Regions from separate parts of the Rhodococcus sp. 5G237 genome, predicted to be linked through region 2. Evidence: riboswitches for the same ligand, from Rfam matches in the RefSeq annotation. Region 2 holds a riboswitch; the other holds the start of a gene.
The links. A riboswitch is a leader RNA that binds a small molecule or an ion and turns the genes downstream of it on or off. The one in region 2 is predicted to bind glycine.
Positions count from the first base shown of each region.

Region 1 (7,561 bases), on a different contig from region 2:
CGGCACCGAGTTCCCTGACGAGCGAGACCTTCTCGGGAGATCCGGCGCTCGCGATCACCACGGCACCACGCTGTTTCGCCAGCTGGACCGCAGTGGATCCGACCGCGCCGGCCGCGGACGACACGAACACCACATCGCCGCTGCGCACCTGCGCGATCCGATCGATTCCTACCCAGGCGGTCATCCCCGGGATGCCGAGGACACTCAGGTGCAGGGCTGCGGGGAGATCGTCGTGCCGAAGCCTGCGACAGTCGGACGGGTCGACGAAACTTTCCGTCCGCCAGCCGTACTCGTGGAGAACAAGCGATCCGATCGGCAACTCGGGTCGATCGGACCAGGACACGACCCCGACCGTGGGAGCGAGCATCGGCTCCCCCAATGCGTAGGGCTCCGCGTAGGTCGCCTCACCGCCCATCCTGCCCCGCATGTAGGGCTCGACGGACATGACGAGGTTCCGCACGTGGATCTGCCCCGAGGCGGGTTCGCCGAGAGCGGTTCCGACCAACTCGACGTCGGTGTCACGGGGACGGCCGCTCGGACGCGCCCGGAGGATCCATTCGCGTCGGACGAGTTCGGTGTCCACGATGTCGGTCACAAGGATGCCCGTTCTCTTCGTGATGCGGACGGCAGCGCGATCATCCCGCGAGTCCGGCCGTGACCTGCTCGACGAGATCGCGGCGCACCAGCTTGCCGGTGGGGGTACGGGGCAGATCGTCGACGAACACGACGTCGTCGGGGGTCCGCGAGCCGCGCAGACGTTCACGGCACCACGTGCGGATCGCATCGGCCTCCTCATGGTTGTCGACAGCCGGGACGATCACCGCGCAGATCCGTTCGCCCCATTCGTCGTCGGGAGTACCGATCACGGCCACCTCACGCACCTGCGGGTGGTGTGCCAGCACGTCCTCGATCTCGGCCGGCGCGATGTTCTCCCCGCCCCGGATGATCGTGTCGTCAGCGCGACCACCGATGTAGAGATAGCCGTCCTCGATCCGGGCGCGATCCCTGGTCGGGAACCAGCCCTCCGCGTCCAGGACCGAACCGTTACCCATGTACTCGCCGCTGACCTGCGCCCCGCGCACCCACAGCAGACCCGTCTGCCCGTCGGGCAGCACGCGTTCGCCGTCCTCGGATCGGATCTGCGCTTCGATACCGGGCACGATCCGACCGGCCGAGGAGAGCCGTCCTCGCAGTTCGGGTTTCACGAACGCCTCCCGATGCTCCTCGGGTCCGAGCACCGCGATCGTCGAACTGGTCTCCGTCAATCCGTAGGCGTTGACGAATCCGGTGTCGCCGAATGCCGCGAGGGCACGCTCGAGGACCGGCTGGGGCATCCTCGCACCTCCGTAGGCGAGCGACTCGAGCGTCGGGACCTCGGCGGGCGTGCCGTCGAGGTGGTCGACGATGCGGGCGAGCATCGTCGGCACCACCATCGCGCTGGTGACACCCTCGGTGCGAACGAGGTCGAGCCAGCCCTGCGGCGTGAAGTCGGGCAGGTAGACCATGCGTCGACCCGAGTAGACGTTGCTCAGAACGGCACCGAGACCCGCGATGTGATAGGGCGGCGTGCTGACCAGCGTGGCCTGTTGCCATGCCGCCGAACCGAATTCGACGGTATTGATGAGGTAGGACAGCAGGTGCCGGTGTCGGAGCAGCACCCCTTTCGGAGCCGAGGTGGTCCCGGAGGTGAACAGCACGATCGCGGTCCCCTCGTCTTCCGAGCGGTCCCCCGCGAGAGGTGCCGTCCCCTCCGCGAGACCGAGAAATTCGTCGGTCGAGACGATTCGGTGCGCGCACCCGTCGAGCTTGCCGACATAGTCGGCGTCCGCCACGACGATCGGTTCGTCCAACCTGTCGATCAATTCGAGCAACTGCGCAGCGGGAAGCCGGTAGTTCAAGGGCGCCAGGGGAATACCGGCACGACCGGCAGCGAACATGAGCGTGGGAAGGACCGGACCGTTCACTCCGACGAAGACGACGTTCCGGGCTCCGAGCTCACCGAGCAAGCCCGCACCGCGCGAAGCGAGTTCGTCGAGCCGGCGGTAGGTGACACCGTTCGAACGAGGACCCATCGCGATCCGATCGGGGGTGGCGGCGGACGCCATGTCGAGGACCATCCCGATACCCATATGACCACCTGTCTTCAGAAGCTCTGCCGTACGAGAGAAGAGACGAATCGACCGGCGCTCGCGATCACCGGGTGCCGAACCCTCGGTCGCGAGACCGTGTGATGCACACCATAGCAATTATGCCTATATTTGTGAAGGTATCGGCCGGAATTTTCTGGCAGCCCTCTCACCAGGCAAAATGCGAGACATGCCCGACCCCCGGTACGACCTCACAGACCCGCATCGAGCCGCATGGCATACTTGACGCCACAACTGAACAGCCACCGAACCGCGGCGGGAGAGTCCCGCACACAGCGGGCGCCGAAGGAGCAACCTCCCCGGGAATCTCTCAGGCCCCCAGACCGCCACGGCGAGGCTCCTCTGGAAAGCAACTCTTCCGGGTTCACCGAAGGTGTAAGCGGCTCCGTCCGCGAAAGCTCTCAGGTCCGATGACAGAGCGGGGAACGACAACACCCGCTGGTGCTCGTTTCGTGCACCCTGGACCCGAGGTAGACGTGTGACCGTTTCCCTGGGCGCGCCTTCGCGCGCCGATGATGCCGTGGGCGCGCCTTCGCGCGCCGATGATGCGCTGCTCGAGCAGCGTGCCGATATTGCACCGACCGAGTCGCGTGGCCCTGTTCTCCCTCCCTCCCCCGCCCCGAAGTCGCCGTCGCGTACGAACCGGCGACTCGGGATCGCCGCGATCGTGCTGTCCGCGACCGCGATGGGCGCCGCAGGATTGTTCGGCCGCAAGGCCACTCCCGAAGGCGCGGTGCTCGGTGAGGCACTGACGCTCGGACGGATGGCAGTCGGAGCACTCGGCATGCTCCTCCTGATGGCGCTGTCCCGCCGCCTCGGACAGTTGCGCCGGACCCGTCTGTCCTGGTCGGTCGTCGGTGGCGGTGTGCTCCTCGGACTGTCCCTCGCGACCTATCTGTCCGCCACGGTGTTGACCGACCTGTCCCGTGCCGTGGTTCTCCATTACCTCGGCCCCGTCGTCGCGACGGCCCTCGCCCGGGTGTTCCTGAAGGAGAGGGTCGGTCGCCTCGACGCCCTGTCGATCGGCACGGCGTTCGCCGGTATGCTGCTCGCCGCCGGTCTGGTCGGCGGTGGGTCGTCCGGGGGTGAGCACGAGACGCTGGGCACCGTGCTGGGCGCGGCCTCGGGAGTCTTCTACGGCGGGGCCCTGCTGTGCTACCGCTATCGCACCGACATGCCGTCCGACGTCCGGTCCCTGTGGAACTTCGTCTTCGGTGCCGTCGCGGCAGGTGGGATGGTCGCGGTGACCCGACCCGACATGTCGGGGATGACCGCGACGCACTGGTTGTGGGCCGGTGGGTTCTTCGTCGTCTGCGGCCTGTTCGCGCTGGGGTTGCTCGTCGTTGCGGGCAAGCACCTTCGTGCCGCGGAACTGTCCGGCCTGTCCTACCTCGAGGTCGTGGTCGCGCTGATGATCGGCATGGTCGCCTTCGGAGAGTCCGTGACCGTGCTCGCCGCCGCGGGCGCCGGTCTCATCGTGGTAGCGATGGCACTGCCGATGCTCGGCCGCCGATGACGAGTGGGAGGGCCGCCGGTCGGCGCGCCCTCCCACTCGAATCGGTTTCCGTTACTGCTGTTGCGGCGGCTCGGCCGGCTGCTCGGATGCGTCGTTCGTCATCCAACGCTGCGCCGGCGGCGTTGCGGGCAACGCCGACTGTCCTTCACCGGCACCCCCCTGCGTCCCCTCCGTGGCGAGACCCGTCCGAACTGCGGGGTCGACGGGCTTGCGCGCGACCGCCTCGGCTTCGGCGACGGCCTGGGCCACCTCGGGGTCGCGCTTGGTCGCGAACCAATCCTCGACCTCGGCACTGTCGTCCTCGGGCCGTTGCAGTTCCTCGTCGACAGGACTCGGCTCGAAGCGGAAGACGCCGTCCTCGCCGGGCGCGCCGAGCGTCCGCGCGAATCCTTCGAGCGCCTTGCCGAAGTCGCTCGGCACCACCCACATCTTGTTCGCATCGCCCTGGGCCATCTGCGGCAGGGTCTGCAGGTACTGGTAGGCGAGCAGCTCCGGAGTGGGCTTGCCGGCCTTGATCGCTGCGAACACCTTCTCGATGGACTTCGCCTCGCCCTGAGCCTCGAGGTAGCGCGCCGCGCGATCACCCTGCGCGCGCAGGATCCGCGACTGCCGGTCGGCCTCGGCTTCGAGGATCGCGGCCTGCTTCGCACCTTCGGCGGAGAGGATGCGCGACTGCTTGTCGCCCTCGGCGGTCTTGATCGCGGATTCGCGGTGACCCTCGGCCGTGAGGATCATCGCGCGCTTCTCACGGTCGGCCTTCATCTGCTTCTCCATCGATTCCTGGATCGACGGCGGCGGATCGATGCTCTTGAGTTCGACCCGGGCGACACGCAGGCCCCATCGGCCGGTCGCTTCGTCGAGCACACCGCGGAGCTGGCCGTTGATGGAGTCGCGCGAGGTGAGCGTCTCCTCGAGGGTCATTCCACCGACGACGTTGCGGAGTGTGGTGACGGTGAGCTGCTCGACCGCGGCGATGTAGTTGCTGATCTCGTAGACGGCCGCCTGCGGGTTCGTCACCTGGAAGTACACGACCGTGTCGATGCTCAGCGTCAGGTTGTCCTGGGTGATGACCGGCTGCGGCGGGAACGAGACGACACGTTCGCGTAGATCGACCTTCGCGCGGATGCGGTCGACGAAGGGCACCAGGAAGGTGAGCTGACCCGACGCCGTCCGGTAGTACCGGCCGAGACGTTCGATGACCGCGGCCTCCGCTTGCGGTACCAGCGATACCGATTTGGCCACGACCACCACGACCAGTGCCACCACTACGGCGAGCACGATCAGAGCTTCCATCCTCAGACACCCCTCCACACGACGGCAGTCGCGCCGTCTATCTGCATCACTGTCACTGTCGTTCCCGGCTCGTATACCTCGGTGGCGTCCAGCGGCCTGGCGGTCCACACCTCACCGTCGATCTTGACGCGCCCGGAATGCTCCCCCACCTGCTCGAGGACCAAGGCGTGCTTGCCCGGGAGAGCGTCGATCCCGGTCGGCAGAGCGGGCGGCTGGGAGTACCGCCGCCTCAGCATCGGCCGGACACCGAGCAGCAGAACCAGCGAGGTCACGGCGAAGATCACCGCGTCGATCCAGACGGGCAGATCGGTCGCCGCAGAGACACCGCCGGTGACGAGCGCTGCACCGCCGAGCATGAGCAGCGCGAAGTCGCCCGTGAGCGCTTCGCCGGCCGCCAACGCCACTCCGGCGATCAACCAAATCAATGCGGCCACGATCACCATCGAACCACAAATCGGACATCCTGGCAGATGCCCTGGTGGAGGAAACGGTCTCGGCTCCTCGTCTTGGATGCTGTTTCCCGAAGGGGAGATCTCAGGGCCGGAGATTCTGTATTTTTCTTTTTTCCGTCCCGACCGGACTCCCACCTCGCTCCATAAGTGAAGTTAGCCGAAACACATCCTTTTGCCGTTGTGAGATCGGTGATACCGTCCCCGAACTATGGGTATCACCCCCGTGCGTTCGCTCCTCGTGGGAGCGTTGATCGGCCAGAGCGCCGACGCCGATCCGACCGACACCGCAATCCTTGCGGCCACCATCCGCTGTCTGAGCCATCACGGCCTCGAGCGGACGACCGTGGCCGACGTCGCGGCGGAGGCCGGCGTCGGCCGCGCGACGGTCTTCCGACGGTTCGACACCAAGGAGGAACTGCTCGGTCGCGCGTTCGCGTGGGAGCTCGATCAGCTCGTCACGCGGTTCCACGCCGCCATCGACGACATCGAGGACCCGTACGAGCGCGCGGTCGAATGGATCGTCGAAGCGGTCCGCACCGTTCGCCACCACCCGGTCGCACGACGATTCGTCGACGACGGAGCCGCCCTCCCCCTCCTGCACGATCCGCAGATCACCGCCGCGCTGCTCACGTCGGTCCGCCACGAACTCGACCTCACCGCACAACGGGCGGGGATCACGTTCGACACGGCCACCGCCGCGGAGATCGTCTCGCGATTCTTCGCGAGCGTGTGGCTCGCACCCGATCTGGGCAGCGCCACCGCGACCGACGACGGGGTACGACGGGTGGCCCGGACCATGCTGTCCTTCCTGATCGTGCCCTCGACGCCCTCCACCGACAGCTGATGTCCGCATCCGTTCCCCAGCCATCGAACCCGAGGAGTCCGGCAATGGAAGTCACTCCCGCACAGCGTGTTCGCGCAAACATCGAGGACGACGTACCCGTCGCCGACCGCACCTTCGTCCGGTTGCTGGCAGATCGCCGCATCTGGCCGATGTTCCTGTTCCGGGCGCTCTCCCTCCAGGGCACCCACCCCACCGTCATGGTTGCGCTCGAACAACATTCGAAGTCGTTCACCGAGCCGTCGGTACGCGCGGAGAACACCCTCGCGTACACCTACCGCATCTACTTCGGCGAGAACGTCGCCGATTCGGCACGCGAACTGCGGGAGATGCACCGCCCCATCACCGGACTCGACTACGAAGGCCGGAGATACCACGCGTGGAACCGCGACGTGTGGACGTGGGTCCACCTCACCACCATCGAATCGCTCATCTACGCGATCGAGGTCTGCTTCGGTCCGCAACCCGCACCGGAGGTGGAGGCCTTCTACCGGGAGAGCTGCCGGCTCGGCATGCTGTTCGGCGTCCGTGAGCAGGACATGCCGGACGACGTGGCAGCTCTTCGCGCCTACGTCGACCGAGGGGTCGCCGACAAGCTCGCGATGTCGCCCGGAACCCGGCGGATGCAGCAACTCGTCGACGAACAGGACGTGATCGCAACCCTCGAGCCGAAACTCGCCGCACTCCCCCGGCCCCTTCCCGCCGTCCTCGAGAAGTTGACGGGGCGGCCGGTGAAGACGTTGATGTTCGGCGCATTCCCCGAATCCGTCCGCCGGATCTGGGGAGTGCCGTGGAGCGCGGCCCGCGAACGTGAGTTCCGAGCGATCCTCGCACTCATGCGCGTCGGCTCCCGGCTGGTTCCCGAGCGCCTGCGCATGATCCCGGAAGCCCGCGCCGCGCTGGGGATCTGACCCACCGGTCCTCACCGCCGTACACGCGTCCGCTCGTAGCGGACGCGAGCCGATGCTGCAGTCGTCGGCCGTCCTGCAAGTACCCGACTCGGGTATCCGGTTGCTTCCGTGCCCGGTTCCACCCAGTACCAATCGATTCAGTGTCAGTTCATCAGGGGGCTCGATGAAGACCTCGCGACCCGCGGACGCAGACGTCCGGGGTGAGCGGCCGTTCGGAGGTGCCGTGGTCACACGCACCGCCGACTCCACACGCACATTCGGACGCACGCTCCGTCTGGCGTTCCGCTCCACCGCATACCTGATCGTCGACATCGCACGCGGTCGTTTCCCGATGCGGGAAGCAATCGTTCAGGGATGGTTCTTCATCTCCGTCTCGGCCGTGCCCGCAGTTCTGGTGGCGC
Region 1 is NZ_JBSNCD010000005.1:185,209-192,769, forward strand. It holds gene ACWPOC_RS13165 (NADP-dependent oxidoreductase) at 1-595, opposite strand, end outside; gene ACWPOC_RS13170 (class I adenylate-forming enzyme family protein) at 636-2,129, opposite strand; glycine riboswitch at 2,394-2,483, shown strand; gene ACWPOC_RS13175 (DMT family transporter) at 2,626-3,663, shown strand; gene ACWPOC_RS13180 (SPFH domain-containing protein) at 3,715-4,956, opposite strand; gene ACWPOC_RS13185 (NfeD family protein) at 4,959-5,399, opposite strand; gene ACWPOC_RS13190 (TetR/AcrR family transcriptional regulator) at 5,617-6,252, shown strand; gene ACWPOC_RS13195 (oxygenase MpaB family protein) at 6,297-7,160, shown strand; gene ACWPOC_RS13200 (MlaE family ABC transporter permease) at 7,324-7,561, shown strand, end outside.
Region 1: linked by a shared signal. The riboswitch ahead of ACWPOC_RS13175 (DMT family transporter) and the one ahead of gcvP (aminomethyl-transferring glycine dehydrogenase) in region 2 are both predicted to bind glycine.

Region 2 (7,561 bases):
CGCCATCACAGCGGATGCGGCATTGGTGCCGTGCGCGCTCGACGGGATCAGGCAGATGTCCCGATCGGTGTCGCCGCGGTCGAGGTGGTAGTGGCGGATCGCGAGCAGACCCGCGTACTCACCCTGGCTGCCGGCGTTGGGCTGCAGGCTCACGGCGTCGTAGCCCGTCACCGCGGCGAGCCAACCCTCCAGGTCGGCGATGAGACGGCGGATGCCGCCCGTCTGGTCCGCCGGAGCGAAGGGATGCAGACCCGCGAACTCGGGCCAGGTGATGGCTTCCATCTCGGCGGCGGCGTTGAGCTTCATCGTGCACGAGCCCAGTGGGATCATCGTCCGGTCGAGGGCGAGGTCCTTGTCGGACAGACGCCGCAGGTAACGCATCATCGCGGTCTCGGTGCGGTAGCGGGTGAACGCCTCGTGCTGCAGGAACTCGCTGGTGCGGGCCAGGGCCTGCGGCAGCGCCGTTCCCTCGGCGGCCTCCCCGGCGTCGACGCCGAAAGCGCCCAAGACCGCGTCCACGTGCGCCGCGGTGGTGGCCTCGTCGCACGAGATCGACACGTGATCGTCGTCGACCCGGTACAGGTTGATGCCGGCCTCGAGGGCGGCGGCGAGCACGGCGTCGGCGCGCCCCGGGACGCGCACGAGGACGGTGTCGAAGAACTCGTCGTGGACGACCTCGACGCCACCGGCGCGCAGACCGTCGGCGAGGCGGCGGGCGTGCCCGGCGACGCGGCGGGCGATGCCGGTGAGGCCTTCGGCGCCGTGGTACGAGACGTACATGGCCGCGAGCACGGCGAGGAGCACCTGGGCGGTGCAGATGTTGCTGGTGGCCTTCTCACGGCGGATGTGCTGCTCACGGGTCTGCAACGCGAGCCGGTAGGCCGGGTTGCCGTCCACGTCCACCGAGACACCGACGAGGCGTCCCGGCAGGGTGCGGGTGTGGGCGCTACCGACGGCGAGGTAGCCGGCGTGCGGCCCACCGAAGCCCATCGGCACACCGAACCGCTGGGTGGTGCCGAAGCACGCGTCGGCGCCCTGCTCCCCGGGCGGGGTGATCAGGGTCATGGCCAGCAGGTCGGCACCGACGGCGACGAGCGCGCCGCGGTCGTGGGCGGCCGCGATGATCGGAGCGGCGTCGATGATGCGTCCCGAAGCGCCGGGCACCTGCAGGATCACGCCGAAGAACTCGCCCTCGGGCAGTCCGTCGGCAGCGAGGTCGGCGGTGACGATCTCGATGCCGAGTGGTTCGGCGCGGGTCGCCAGCACCGCGGCGGTCTGCGCGAACAGGTCGACGTCGACGACCAGGCGCGGGCTCTTGGACTTGCGGTTCGCGCGGCGCAGCAGGGTCATTGCCTCGGCGGCGGCGGTGGCCTCGTCGAGCATCGACGAGTTCGCGATCTCCATGCCGGTCAGGTCGGCGACCATGGTCTGGAAGTTCAGCAGCGCCTCGAGGCGTCCCTGGCTGATCTCCGGCTGGTAGGGGGTGTAGGCCGTGTACCAGGCGGGGTTCTCGATGATGTTGCGTAGCAGCACGGGCGGCGTGAGCGTGTCGTAGTAGCCGTGACCGATCATCGACGTCGCCACGGTGTTCTGCGACGCGAGTGCCTTCAGTTCGGCGAGTACGTCGTGCTCGGAGCGGGGCGCGTCGAGGACGTCGAGGCCGGTCGGCACGTTGTCTGCACGGTCGTCGAGGATGGCGGCCGGTACCGCGGCGGTGGCGAGGGCGTCGAGGGAATCGACTCCGACGACGTCGAGGATCCGGTTCAGGCCGGCGGTGTCGGGGCCGATGTGGCGATCGGCGAAGTTCGAGGTGACGGCATCTGTCATCGCAGCTCCCGGGCTGGTCGGCGAGGTCCACATGCGCGCGGTCGCGCGAGGTGGTTCCTCCCCCTCTGTCGTGAGCTCGCGGAGCGAGCGCCTGAGAGATTCGGCCGGCCAGAGCCTTTCCCCGTGGGCGGGCGGGTGCTCCCGCCGCTTTCCAGAGACGTCGGAGCTCACGCGGTCCCGGTTGCCTGAGAGATTGACGGGGAGGTGCTGCTCCTTCGGCGCCCGGCTCGGTGTCCGGGTCTCTCCCGCGTGATGGCGACGCATCTTCGAGTCTAGATCACGTCGCAGGGGTCGAAATACCGCAGGTGCGGAAAGCGCCGCAGGTGGTGGAGATGGATCAGCAGAGATGGATCGGCGGTGTCGTCGGCCGATGCGACATCAGTGGTGGGGTCAGCCGATGCGGCGGTTGATGCGTTCGCGGCGACGCGACGCGAGTTCGTCCTCGGGGCGTTCCTCGACGCCGCCGCCATCGGCGCGTTCGGCGGGAAAATCGGCAATGCTGCCGGTGAGTTCGCGCATCGCGCCGCTCACCGCGATCCCGAAGACACCTTGCCCGCCCTGCAGCAGGTCGACGACCTCTTCGGGCGACGTGCACTCGTAGACGGTGGTGCCATCGGAGAACAGGGTGATCTTCGCGAGGTCGCCCACCCCGCGGCTGCGGAGATGGTCGACGGCGACGCGGATGTTCTGCAGCGAGACACCGGTGTCGAGCAGGCGCTTGACGATCTTGAGGACGAGGATGTCCTTGAACGAGTACAGCCGCTGGCTACCGGAGCCGGCGGCCCCGCGGATGGACGGTACGACCAGATTCGTGCGGGCCCAGTAGTCGAGCTGGCGGTAGCTGATTCCCGCGATCTGACAGGCGATGGGCACGCGGTAGCCGACGAGCTCGTCGGGTACCGAGTTGTCCGGAAACAGGCCCGGTTGGATCTCGTCGGTCTCGTTCGTCCGCGGCGCCGGATTCGAGCGATCGCCGGAATCGACGCCGAGTGGCTGTCCCTTCGTCCGATCTCGCACTACTGACTCCCTCTCGCGCGCCCAGTTCTGCCTCGCAACGATCGATTGGCGGATCCCCCCGACCACATCCGATCATCGAGCGCTCCCAGGCTCACCGAGTCATCCCTGGCGGATCAACTCAGCGTACGCTCCGGTGTTGGGCGTCGGGCTGCAACACGCCGACCGGAAGGCAACGTTCGACATTACTACCGTCACGGCCGACGCGCGCGCCAACGCTCGTCGCCGTGCGGACGGACGGCGCTCAGCCGTCCGTCGCCTTGAAATCGTCGGGCGAGACGGAGTCGAGGAACTCCTTGAACTTCTCGACCTCGTCCTCCCGTTCGTCGGGCATGACCAGTCCTGCCTCCGTGAGCACCGGTTCCTCGACGTGGACCGGCGCGCCGATGCGCAAGGCCACCGCGACCCCGTCGGAGGGCCGGCAGGACACGCGCATCCCTCCGTCGAAGACCAGATCCGCGTAGAACGTCCCTTCGCGCAGGTCGACGATGCGCACCTCGCGCAGGTTGTGACCGAACGCCTCGAGGAGGTTCTTGATCAGGTCGTGGGTCAGCGGCCGCGCCGGTTCGACCCCCTGCTGTTCGAGGGCGATGGCGGTCGCTTCGTTCTGCCCGATCCAGATCGGCAGATACCGATCGCCGTCGACCTCCCGCAGCAGGAGGACAGGCTGGTTCTGCGGCTGTTCGATACGAATCCCTACTATCCGCATCTCGCTCATCGCGATGCCTCCGTCCTGCTGCTCGTCGGTGGTGGGACCACCCGACAGGTACTGCCTGGAATTCTAGTGTCCTCCAGCGCATCCGTCAGGTGCCGTACGTCACCACCCGACGAAGGGCCCGTGGTCGCACACGGCGATGAATTCGTCGCCTAACGGTCGAGGGCCCCCTGCACCGCCGCTTTCACCAGGCAGGTGTGCAATGTCAACGACAGTGCGGCCAGTTCGCGCACCATCTCCTCGGCGCGCTGCCGCGCCCCGGCGTCGCGGCCCTTCGCGATCGGACCGGCGATCTGCGCGACGAGCGCGGCCTCGCGGTCGGCGGCGAGCTTGAACGCCCGCAGGTGCCGAACCTCGAGGCCGAACTCCGCCATCGCTTTCGCCGTGCGGGCGAGCAGCACCGCGTCCTCGTCGAAGAAACCGGCCGGGCCCGGCTTGACCAGGCCCGCCCCCACCAGCTCGGTGAGGAAGGCCGCGTCGATCCCCGCACGGGTGCACAGATCGTCGCGACTCACCCGGATCTCGCGGTCGGTGCGCAGATCCTCCGGCGAGACCTCGCCGCGGGCGACCGCCAGCGGGCGCGGCCGGGTGATCCGGGTCTCGACCGATCCCACCGTGGCGGCGCCGCGGTCGATCGCCTCGAGCTGCTCCTTGATCACCTTGAGCGGAAGGTACTGATCGCGCTGCGCGGTGAGCACGTACCGCAGACGCTCGCAGTCGGCGATCGAGAAGCGTCGGTAGCCCGAGGGGGTGCGTTCCGGGCTGATCAGTCCCTCGGCCTCGAGGAACCGGATCTTCGAGATCGTCACGTCCGGGAATTCCGGACGCAGGCGGTCGAGCACCGACCCGATCGACATTCCGGCCGGCGCCGGCTGGCGGGCCGCGGTCATCAGCTACCCGCGCCCTGGTTACCTCGCGGACCGGTCAGGAACACCAGCCGGAACTTGCCGATCTGCACCTCGTCGCCGTTCGCGAGAACGGCGGAGTCGACCGGCTCGCGGTTGACGTAGGTGCCGTTGAGGCTTCCCACGTCGACGACCTGGAATTCGCCCTCGTCCTGGCGGAACTCGGCGTGCCGACGGCTGACGGTCACGTCGTCGAGGAAGATGTCGCTGTCGGGATGCCGACCCGCCGAGGTGGTGGGCTGGTCGAGCAGGAAGCGCGATCCTGCATTGGGTCCCCGCTTGACCACCAGCAGCGCCGATCCGGCGGGCAGGCCCTCGACACCCGAGACGGGCGCTTCGGTGGTGGCCGAACCCGCGCCCTCCACTTCGTTCAGGAAGTCGGCGCGAAATACCGAAGTGGTCTCTGCAGGAGTCTCCTCGTAGCCCGCGTTGCCGTTCTCGCTCACCGTTTCTCCTTATCCGTTCGACCACCCGGGTGATCCCGGACGGTCGCTGATTCGTTCGCCCCGTTCAGGTCCGACACGGCACACGCCATATCCGACCGTACCCCGCTCGGGGGTACTGACGCAGACAGTCGCGGTCACGTTACCTGTCGGGTCCGTCAGCCTTCCGTGATCCCGCGGTAACCTTCCGCGTCGAGCGTCTCCGCGAGCGCCTCGTCGAGGTCGCTCTCGCTGCCGATCTCCACGTCGACGAGCCAGCCGTCCTCGTACGGGCTGCTGTTCACCAGTTCGGGATTCGCGTCGAGTTCCGTGTTGACGGCGGTCACCTTCGCAGTCAGCGGCGCGAACACGTCCGACACGCTCTTGGTGGACTCGACCTCTCCGAAGGACTCGCCGGCGGCGATCTCGGCGCCCGCCTCGGGCAGCTGCACGAAGACCACGTCGCCGAGTTGGGACTGTGCGTAGTCGGTGATCCCGATGCGCACGGTCGTCGCGCCCGTCCTGCGCACCCACTCGTGCTCGGGGGTGTACCGCAGATCCTCGGGTGTCGCGAAATCGGTCAAGACTGGTCCTTTCGGAGACGACGTTCGACCGGAACGTCGGATTCAGTTACCGGGCTGAGAGTATTGGCGTGGCTCGATCTCCCGCAAGGCGGACACCTCCACCTGCGGAGACTGTTCCACGGACAATGATCCGCCCGCACGGGCGACCGTGTCGACCACTCCGCCGGGAATGTTCAATGCGGCGGCGAGAGTCGGTCCGTCGCCGATGGCGGTGACGGTGTACGGAGCGTCGAGTCCGCGGTCGTCGACGACGATGTCGCCGCCCGGTCCGGTGACCCACGAATCGACCCCGATGCGCACGGTCTCGCCGTTCGCCCCGGCGATCTGCATCGTGTCGGCACCCGCCGCGCGCAGCTCCTGGATCATGTCGAGCAGCACCTCCGATCCGACGCCCTCGCGCGGATCGTCGACGGTGAGAACCACTCCGGGCCCGGTGGCGGGTTCGGTGCCGAGTTGCACCGACAGCGTGTACAGGCGCGTGCGGGCTTCCTCGAGTGCCGCTTCCGAGCCTTCCTGTTCGAGACTCGAGAGGGTGCGCTCGAGTTCGGTGATCTCCTGGCGGAGAGCGGCTTCGCGGCGGTTGAGGTTGTCGAGCAGCACGAGCAGGTCCGCAGGGCGCGCCGAGTCGAGGTCGTCGCCGGTGTCGGTCGTGCGCACCTGGGTGGCGATGCCGGCGCCGAGCAGGACGACGAGAATCGCCGCGAGGACGAGGAAGACGCGTTGCGAGCGGGTGGTGCGGCTCGCGTCGGACCCGGTGGTGGTCTCGTCGCCCGCGCCGGCGCCGGTCTCGGGCGTGGTACCGGTGTCGCGCGTGGGGCCGGGTTGTTGCGGTTCGGTCACGGTCAGGCTCCGAACAGGCGACGACGTAGGGCGGCAGCGTTTCCGAAGATGCGGATGCCGAGGACGACGATGACTGCGGTCGACAGCTGGGTGCCCACCCCGAGCTGGTCGCCGAGCCACACGATCAGTGCGGCGACGAGGACGTTGAAGACGAACGACACCACGAACACCTTCGCGTCGAAGATGTCGTCGAGATAGGCGCGCAGACCGCCGAAGACCGTGTCGAGCGCGGCGACCACCGCGATGGGCAGGTAGGGCTGTACGACGTCGGGTACCTGTGGGCTGAACACGATTCCGGCGCCGATCCCGATCGCCAGTGCGAGCACCGCGTAGAGCGCGTGACCGTGTTCGAGTCGCTTCACCTGTACCCCGTTTCTCCACTGCTGCCGAGTTTCCGGACCGTGGCGGCCGGAAACTCGAGATCGTCCTCCTCGGCGAGGGTGAATCCCACCCCGTAGAGCTGCTGTATCCCCGCGATGCGCAGGTAGGCGTCGCTGACGACGAAGGACGTCTGCAGCCGGGAGGGAGATCCCACCGCCGAGACCGTGTACGGGGAGAATACGGGCCGGTTGTCGACGAGCATCGCTCCCCCCGCCTGCCGGATGGTGACGCCGGGACCCACCCGCACGCCCCCGACCTCGACGGCCTCCGCACCGGCCGCCCACAGCGCGTTGACGACCGACTGCAGGTCGCGGTCGAGGACGAGCGCGGTGGGTCGGTCCTCGAGTCGCGCCGCATCCGACAGGTTCGGTCGCGCGGTCGGTTCGGTGAGGGTGACCGTGATCCCCGGACCGCGCACCGGTGTTGCCGCGGCTGCGGTCTCGGCGTCGCGGAGTCGGTCGAGGATGGTCGCGCCGTCGCCTCCGTCGGAGAACAGGGCGGTGCGTCGTTCGTCGACCGCGGCACCGAGTTCGTCCCGCTGGGCAGTGAGCGCGGCGATGCGTTCGTCCCCTGCCCGAAGGGAGTCGAGGATCTCGGCGCGGGTGCTGTCGGTGCCGGCCTGCACGTCGGCGTTCTGCGCGTACGCGACGCCGATCACGAGGCCGGCGAGGAGAACTCCGACGCCGAGCCACGCGCGCGACGCGCGCGGAGAGGTGCTCGAGCGCCCTGCCGCCCGGTCCGCGGCGGACGCGGCGTAGCCGGGGTCGAGATGATCCTCGAGGAGCGACTTCAGGAGCGAGGGCACCGGATTGCGCCGGATGCGTTCCCATGCGCGGCTCATCGGATCACCGCCCGGCCGGCACGATCCGTGCC
Region 2 is NZ_JBSNCD010000007.1:335,570-343,130, forward strand. It holds gene gcvP (aminomethyl-transferring glycine dehydrogenase) at 1-1,827, opposite strand, end outside; glycine riboswitch at 1,990-2,085, opposite strand; gene ACWPOC_RS19020 (MerR family transcriptional regulator) at 2,218-2,844, opposite strand; gene ACWPOC_RS19025 (bifunctional nuclease family protein) at 3,086-3,559, opposite strand; gene ftsR (transcriptional regulator FtsR) at 3,709-4,446, opposite strand; gene garA (glycogen accumulation regulator GarA) at 4,446-4,907, opposite strand; gene gcvH (glycine cleavage system protein GcvH) at 5,063-5,467, opposite strand; gene ACWPOC_RS19045 (DUF881 domain-containing protein) at 5,510-6,307, opposite strand; gene ACWPOC_RS19050 (small basic family protein) at 6,310-6,669, opposite strand; gene ACWPOC_RS19055 (DUF881 domain-containing protein) at 6,666-7,529, opposite strand; gene ACWPOC_RS19060 (CDP-alcohol phosphatidyltransferase family protein) at 7,534-7,561, opposite strand, start outside.